DNA from 2 places in the Limosilactobacillus galli genome. Region 1 is predicted to be linked to the other one. Evidence: predicted binding sites of a transcription regulator. Region 1 holds the regulator's gene; the other holds the start of a gene.
What was found. Region 1 encodes CtsR, which represses protease genes until heat stress. Its sites were predicted from a motif close to TTGGTCAAAAAAGGTCAAANA; they were not measured.

Region 1 (4,430 bases):
TAATCTGACCATCCAGCAGGGCCGTACTCAGGCTGTCTTCAACGTGGTCCTGAAGAGCCCGCCGCAGCGGCCGCGCTCCGTAAGCTGGATCATAACCGACCTTGGCAATCTCGTCAATTGCCGCTGGCGTAAGCTTCAGGTTGATCCCCTGCTCGGCAATCCGGGAAGTCAAGGACTTGGCCATCAGCTTAACAATCTGGTGTAGTTCCTTCTTGTTAAGCGAGTGGAAGATGATGGTTTCATCAATCCGGTTGAGGAATTCTGGCCGGAAGTGCAACTTCAACTGCTGCCGGATAGCCGCGGCCATGGCATTGTAATCGTGGCTCATATCCTTGGCGCCAAAGCCGACTTCTTTTTCATCCTGAAGCTGAGTTGCCCCCAGATTGGAAGTCATGATAATGATCGTGTTCCGGAAGTCCACCTTACGGCCCTTGGCGTCGGTCAGATAGCCATCATCCAAGACCTGCAGCAAGAGGTTGAAGACGTCTGGGTGGGCCTTCTCGGCTTCATCCAAGAGTACAACGGAGTACGGGTGCTGACGAACCTTTTCGGTCAGCTGGCCCCCTTCGTCGTAACCCACGTAGCCTGGCGCGGCACCAATCAGTCGGCTGGTACTGTACTTCTCCATGTACTCGGACATATCGATCCGGATCATGTTGTCTTCCGAGCCAAACATGGCCTCGGCCAGCGCCTTGGCTAATTCAGTCTTTCCGACCCCGGTTGGCCCCAAGAACATGAAGGAACCGATTGGCCGGTTGGGATCCTTAAGGCCGCTGCGAGCCCGCCGGATAGCCTTAGCCACGGCACTAACAGCTTCGTCCTGGCCGATCACCCGCCGGTGAAGAACCCGTTCAAGGTTGACCAGCCGTTCACTCTCGCTCTTCTTCAGCTGCGTCAACGGAATACCTGTCCATTCAGCCACAACCTTAGCAACATCTTCACCGGTAACTTTCAGGCGGTAGCCGCCCTTTTCTGCTGAACGGTGTGCCAGCTCTTTCTTCTGCCGGTCGAGTTCCGCCTTCAACGTCAGTTCATCCCGGCGGAGCTGAGCAGCCCGATCAAAGTTCTGGTTCTCAATGGCCGTTTCCTTGGCAGTGCGCAGGTCATCCAGCTTGCTCTCAAGTGATGGCTGCCGGTCTTTCTTCTCTTCGGCGTCGATCCGGACCATGGCTGCCGACTCATCCATCAGGTCAATGGCCTTATCCGGCAGGAAACGATCAGAAATATAACGGGAAGAAAGCTTGACCGCTTGTTCCAGGGCATCATCCGTAATCTTAACGTGGTGGTGTTCCTCGTACTTTGGCCGCAAGCCCTTCAGAATGTGGAGAGCAACCTCTGGCGTCGGCTCATCCACCTGAACGGTAGCAAACCGCCGTTCCAGGGCCGCATCGGATTCGATATGCTTCTGGTACTCGTCCAGGGTAGTCGCCCCGATCGTCTGCAGTTCGCCTCGGGCCAGGGCCGGCTTCAGAATGTTGGAAGCATCGATGGCCCCCTCGGCCCCACCGGCACCGATCAGGGTGTGCAGTTCATCAATGAAGAGGATGACGTGCCCATCATTTTGGATCTCCTCAATAACCTTCTTCAACCGGTTTTCAAATTCACCACGGTACTTAGTGCCAGCAACCAGGGAGCCCATGTCGAGGACCATCAGCCGCTTGTTGGCCAGCTCTTCTGGAACGGTCCCCGCGACCATCTGCTGGGCCAGTCCCTCGACGATCGCTGTCTTACCAACCCCGGGTTCCCCGATCAGGACGGGGTTGTTCTTCGTCCGCCGACTCAGGATCTGGATAACCCGCTTGATCTCCTTGTCCCGGCCGACAACTGGATCGAGGCGCTTGGTCCGGGCAAGCTGCGTCATGTCACGGGCAAGCTTGTCCAGGGTTGGGGTTCCCGCCGCCTGGTTATTGTTACCGTCTTGGCTGGCACGGCGCTGGACCTGGCTCTCGGAAATACCGAGCCGCCGCAGTGTTACCTTCCGGACCTGCCGCGGCAGGACGTCCAGGCTGTACAGAATCCGCGACGAAAGGACTCCTTCGTCCGCGATCAGGGCCAGCAACAGGTGCTCGGTCCCAATCTTCAGGGCATGCATCTGTTGAGCCTCCCGTCCGGCCAATGCCAAAACCTGCTTAGCTTTCGGTGAGTACGGCAGGTAGTCGGCGGGGCCGAGATCATCCATGGTTCCGTAGCCGATCAGCCGCTCGATCTCTTCACGAATATCATCGCTGGTGATTGAGAACTGCTCAAAGATCTTATTGGCAATCCCGTCCTTGTCCATCGACAGGGCCAATAGGAGGTGCTCAGTCCCCACCGCTTGGTGCTTAAAGTATTTTGCCTGTTCATGAGCAATTGCTAAAACGTGCTTAGCGCTAGGTGTAAACATGTTATCCATCTGCAATCAACCTCTAACTTTCATACCGTAATCGATTAAGAAACGAAACTAAAATCCGTGCGCGGAGTTTATTCTCCATATTGGTATCATCAACTGCTAAAGTCTGCTTCGATAGTGCCACCAGCATCAAATCGCCCTCGCGTCGCGAAATCACTTTCTCGTTGTAGAGCGTTTCTATAATCGCGAACGCTTCCCGTTCACGAATTGAATCGCCAATTGCTTGGACCAGTGAGTTTAGCACATCTACGTCGGCAAGTAAATTAACTCGCTCAATGCGGATGTAGCCGCCACCGCCCCGCTTGCTCTGGACGAGGTAACCATTCTGAATGGTGAACCGGGTCTTGATCACATAATTGATTTGTGATGGAACAACGTTAAAATGATCAGCAATTTCAGAACGGCGGATCTCGATCTGGGTGTCATCACCAAAGATTTCTTTGAGATATGCTTCGATAATATCCGAAATACTTCGGTTCTCCATTTCATCGCCCTCCATCATCTGACTAATCTTGACCATTATTTTACCATATTTTCCCCGTTTCTGCCCGTCCAACGTCCTACGAAAAAAGGGCTATAGGAAAACTTAATCTCCTATAGCTCTTAATTTATTAACTTAAATTCAATTAGTCTTCAAGGCTGAAGTCAACAACGTTCCGACCAACAACCTTGTTATCCTTCAGTTCTTGGATCATGTCATTGATTTCAGAAAGCTTACGAGTGCGAACGATTGGGTGAACCTTGCCTTCAGCACCGAATTGGAAGCATTCTGCCAAGTCTTGACGAGTACCAACCAGTGAACCGGCAACGATGATCCCATCCAGAACCGTCTTGGCAATGTTCAGCTTCATGTCACCTTGTGGAAGGGCAACGGCAACTAAGCGGCCATCTGGACGCAGGGAGTTAACGGCTTGGTCAAAGGCAGCAGTCGTAACGGCAGTAACAACTGCGGCGTGAACACCGCCAACCTTCTTTTGGATTTGTTCGTCAACGTCACCATCATGACGGTTGATAACAATTTCAGCACCGTTTTCCTTAGCAGCTTGCAGCTTGTCAGGGTTACCATCAACGGCGATAACGTGAGCGCCGAAGACGTTGTGAGCAAATTGGATACCGAGGTTACCAAGACCACCGGCACCAACGATTGATACCCATTGACCAGGCTTGATGTCAGCAACCTTCAGTGCCTTGTACATCGTAACACCGGCACAGGTCAAAGAAGTTGCTTCAACTGGGTCCAGACCTTCTGGAACCTTAACAGCGTAGTCAGCTGGAACGATGCATTGTTGAGCCATCGCACCATCAGCGGTGTAACCAGCGTTCAGGACGTTACGGCAAAGAGTTTCCCGGCCAGTCAGGCAGTATTCACAGTGGCCACAGCCCTTGAAGAACCAAGCGATTGATACCCGGTCCCCAACCTTCAGAGAGGTAACGCCAGGGGCAACCTTGGATACACGGCCGACACCTTCGTGACCGATAATCCGGCCCGGCTTCTTGCCGAAGTCACCGGCAGCAACGTGCAGGTCGGTGTGGCAAAGACCACAGTATTCCATGTCAACTAAAGCTTCACCTGGCTTGAGATCACGAAGCTTAACATCCTTAACAGTAACGTATCCATCTACTGGATCATTAATAACAGCAGCTTTCATAAGGTAAATTCTCCCTTTCAAAGACATGTTCTACTTTTCACAATTGTTATAATAGCAGAACCATCCCTGTTTTTAAAGGCTATTCCATAAGTTTTTCATCGCATCAAGTGAACCAATTACCATTAAATTAGCAATGACAGCGCTACTGCTGGATTGACTGAGGGCAAACCAATCATAAAATTAAATTATATTGCTAACTAAAAGTAACAAGATTGTGAAGCAATCACAATTACTCCCGGTGTCTATCATACAGGAGGCGAACCGTTGCCCGATCATCCTTGGTGATCCCGGTCTTGACATTGCGGGGAATCATGACACTGTGCATGTACTCCGGCGCATGGGCCAGGCCAAGCGCATGCCCCAGTTCATGCTCGGCAATCTCCGTTCGGAAA
Region 2 (4,430 bases), on a different contig from region 1:
TCACCGCCGATGTCGAGGGTCCGCGCCACCACCCGTTGCTGATCCATGCCACTGACAAACTGGCGGTAAGCGTTGAACTGTTTCTCTTCACTGGGCAGTTCCGTCTGGTTCATGTACAAAAATTCAGTCCGCAGGAGACCAATTCCCTCAGCACCGTGGTCCCGCGCGATGGCAATATCACTCAGGGCACCGACGTTAGCCGCCACCTCGTACTTACGGCCATCCTGGCTAGCAGTGTGCTGGTCGCGAAGAGCTCCCCAGGCCTGTTGTTCGCGGGCAAACTCCCCCGCTAACAACCGATAATGCTCCAGCTGCTGCTCGGTCGGGTTGACAATCACCTTGCCGTGAATCCCGTCAACGATCAGCAGGTCACCAGTCTTGATCTTCTTGGTAGCCGTATTGGTACCGACAACCACAGGCAGGGCCAGGGTCTTAGACATGATCGAAAAATGAGAAGTCCGGCCCCCAGAATCCGTCACCAGGCCCACTACATAGCGGCGATCCAGCTGGGCCATATCAGTCGGCGTAATGTTCGGCGCTACCAGGATTGCCCGGTGGTCCAGGGCTCCCGGATCTGGGAGTTTGACGCCCAGCAGGTGGCTGATAACCCGCTTGTAGACGTCACGGACGGCCAGAATCCGGGAGTTCAAGTAGTCATCATTATTGCGCTCAAAAAGTGCCAGATAGTTATCAGTCGCTAATTTGACTCCCCACTCGGCCGTATAAGAATGTTTATCGATTAAACGCTCAATTGTTGTTAGGAGGACGGGATCATTCACCATTGCCAGCTGGGCATCCACCACCGCGACCGCCTGGTGGCCAAGGTCTTGATGAGCCCGCTGCCGGATAGCCTGCAGCTCTTTGGTGGTTAAAGCAAAAGAATCACGAAGCCGAGCGACTTCATGATTCTTGTCAGCAATATGCTGTTTCTTAATGGATAGATCTGGCCCTACTAATAGGTAAGCAGGAGCGATGGCAATTCCGCTACTCGCTGCCAACCCATCTAGTAGTAAAGACATTAGTCAGTCAATTCTTCCTTCTTCATCGTTTCAGCAACGGCGTCTAAGGCTTCCTTCTCGTCGTCACCGTTAGCCGTGATGGTAACGTCAGCGTTTTGGCCAACACCAAGAGACATAACACCCATGATGGACTTCAGGTTAACGCTCTTGCCCTCGTAGGACAGGGTTACATCTGAGTTGTACTTGGATGCAGTTTGTACCAAAATCGTTGCTGGACGTGCGTGAATACCAGTCTCAGCAGTAATTGTAAAGTCACGTTTTTCCATACTTAATCAGTCTCCTTCGAGCAGATTTACTTAATTATCAGCGGCCATACACCTCTGATACACCTCGATACGTATATTTTAGCAATTGTAAGCGTTAAATACAAGATCACGGAAAATTAAACTCGACCTTTTAGCGAATTCCTTAACGTTCCCGCAAATGATAGGTAATCTTCCCACCGATATTGGCCTTGCCTTCGATCTGGGTCCGGTACGGATAGGCGTGGAAGACCCGCTGGAACTCCTGGAAGTTCTCCGGGGTAATCTCGAAGTGGTCGATCTTGCCGGCACGCAGGTCGTCGAGTTGCTGTTCAAAGTTTTCCATATTATTACCTCCATCAAAATTTTAACATAAATTAAAGCTGGATCACTCATTTTAGCATTCCAATATAAAGAGTGCTAAAATCTAAATAGGTATTTAACCGTTGCTTACACCGCCAAGTCTTTATGATTTTCGCAGGTCAGCACTTCTGACTTGCTTTACGACTAAAAGTAAGTATAATGTAATCAATGGTCAAGAAAGGTCAAAGAAAATTCAGACCTTTCACCCATACTTTTTAAGGAGGTATTTTATTAGATGCTCTGTCAAAATTGTCATCAAAATCCCGCGACGATTCACCCACAGATGAACTTTAACGGTCAGCGGGTTCAAATCGACCTCTGTCAAGATTGCTATCAAAAATTACAAAACCTTCAAACCAATATGATGAACGGGGGGAACGGAATGAATAACTTCAATTTTGGAAGCCTCGAAGACTTCATGAACGCAATGAACAACATGCAAAGCCAAGCTGCCGGCAACGGTCAAGCAGCCGGTGCCCAGGGCCAACGTCAAGGCGGCCGGCGCGGCGGCAAGGGAGTTCTCGGTCAATACGGGATCAACCTCACCGACATGGCCCGGCAAGGCAAGATCGACCCCGTGATCGGTCGGGACAACGAGATCAAGCGGGTCATCGAAATCCTCAACCGGCGGACCAAGAACAACCCGGTCCTGATCGGTGAAGCCGGGGTTGGTAAGACGGCCGTTGTCGAAGGTCTCGCCCAGGCCATCGTCTCTGGTGAAGTGCCAGAAAAGCTGGCCAACAAGGAAATCATTCGGCTCGACGTCGTTTCCCTGGTTCAAGGCACGGGAATCCGTGGCCAATTCGAAAAGCGGATGCAGCAATTGATGCAGGAAGTGCAGAAGAACCAGAACATCATCCTCTTCATTGACGAAATCCACGAAATCATGGGGGCCGGTAATGCCGAGGGCGGCATGGACGCCGGTAACGTCTTGAAGCCAGCCCTTGCTCGTGGTGACTTCCAACTCATCGGGGCCACGACCCTTAATGAATACCGGAAGATCGAAAAGGATGCGGCCCTCGCTCGGCGGTTCCAACCAGTCGAGGTTGACGAACCATCCGTCGAGGAAACCATCAAGATTCTTAACGGGATCAAGGGTCGTTACCAAGATTACCACCACGTTAAGTACACGGATGACGCCATCGTGGCCGCTGCTAAGCTCTCTGACCGTTACATCCAGGACCGGTTCCTGCCGGACAAGGCGATCGACCTGCTCGATGAAGCTGGTTCCCGGAAGAACCTCACTCTGAAGACGGCTGATCCAAACACGATTGAAAATGAGATCCACACGGCTGAAGCCCACAAGCAGCAAGCTGTTGACAACCAAGACTACGAAAAGGCCGCCTTCTACCGTGACCAAGTTACTAAGCTGGAGAAGGCCAAGAAGGCAGCGGAAGAAAACCACACTGAGGACTCCGCTACGGTTACGGTTGCTGACATGCAAAAGATTGTCGAAGAGAAGACCAACATCCCTGTCGGCGACCTGCAGAAGCAAGAAGAACACCAGCTGCGGGACCTCGACAAGAAGCTTGAGGAACACGTCATCGGCCAAAACGAGGCGGTTGATAAGATTGCCCGGGCCATTCGGCGGAACCGGATTGGGCTGAATAAGTCTGGTCGGCCAATTGGTTCCTTCCTCTTCGTCGGCCCAACTGGTGTCGGTAAGACCGAAACCGCTAAGCAGCTTGCTAAGCAGCTCTTCGGTTCCAAGGATGCTATGATCCGGTTCGACATGTCCGAATACATGGATAAGACATCGACTTCTAAGCTAATCGGGGCTGCTCCTGGTTACGTTGGTTACGAGGAAGCCGGTCAATTAACCGAACAAGTTCGGCGGCACCCATACAGCCTGATCCTGCTCGATGAAGTTGAAAAGGCCCACCCAGATGTTATGCACATGTTCCTGCAGATCCTCGATGACGGTCGCCTGACCGATTCACAAGGTCGGACCGTTTCCTTCAAGGACACGATCATCATCATGACGTCTAATGCTGGGACTGGGGATGCCGTTGCCAGTGTTGGTTTCGGTGCCGAAGCCAGTGGCAATACCCACTCCATCATTGACAAGCTGACCAACTACTTCAAGCCGGAATTTCTTAACCGGTTCGACGACATCGTTCAGTTCAACGCCCTCACCAAGGACGACCTGATGAAGATCGTCAACTTGATGATCAACGACGTCAACACGATGCTCAACGATCGTGGCCTCCACATCGATGTCCCAGAAGACGTCGAAGCCAAGCTGGTCGACCTCGGCTTCGATCCAAAGATGGGTGCTCGTCCACTGCGCCGGGTCATCCAGGAACAGATTGAAGACCGGATCGCCGACTACGTACTTGACCACAATGACGTCAAGCAGTTAGTCGCTAAGCTCGACGACGATGGCAACATCACCGTAACTGCAGCTACGGCTCCTGCCACTACCAGCGACGTTAACAAGCAAGAAGACTAAATAAAGAACCCGCAACACCGGTCCCCTAATAAATAGATAACCCGTCCGGAATACGTACAATGATATTCCGAACGGGTTTTTATTATGGATGATATCTTTATTTGTTATTGTCCCAAGCGGCGCCGAACCTCCAGTACCGGCAACGCGATCAGCGGCACGATGATGACGGCCAGGAGAAGCTCCGCCAGGCCATTGGTCGCCATGATCGCCAACAGGGCCGGTAAAAGGTGGCTAACGTTCACCCCGTAAGCGTGGGCCACGGCGGGCGTCCGATAAAAGAGGTAGATCAGTCCCAGAACCAGGCCGGTATTCGTGATGGCTCCGGCGGCCGCTGCCAAGATTGCTGCCAAACGT

Region 2: the regulator CtsR is predicted to act here: its motif matches at 1,793-1,813, upstream of QOS10_RS08280 (ATP-dependent Clp protease ATP-binding subunit).

What each region holds. Positions count from the first base shown of each region.
Region 1 covers NZ_CANCWK010000042.1:10,801-15,230, reverse strand. The annotation lists gene QOS10_RS07760 (ATP-dependent Clp protease ATP-binding subunit) at 1-2,392, opposite strand, end outside; gene QOS10_RS07755 (CtsR family transcriptional regulator) at 2,406-2,873, opposite strand; gene adhP (alcohol dehydrogenase AdhP) at 3,016-4,038, opposite strand; gene QOS10_RS07745 (matrixin family metalloprotease) at 4,268-4,430, opposite strand, start outside.
Region 2 covers NZ_CANCWK010000050.1:4,836-9,265, forward strand. The annotation lists gene ptsP (phosphoenolpyruvate--protein phosphotransferase) at 1-1,019, opposite strand, end outside; gene QOS10_RS08270 (phosphocarrier protein HPr) at 1,019-1,285, opposite strand; gene QOS10_RS08275 (hypothetical protein) at 1,428-1,607, opposite strand; gene QOS10_RS08280 (ATP-dependent Clp protease ATP-binding subunit) at 1,860-4,076, shown strand; gene QOS10_RS08285 (ECF transporter S component) at 4,181-4,430, opposite strand, start outside.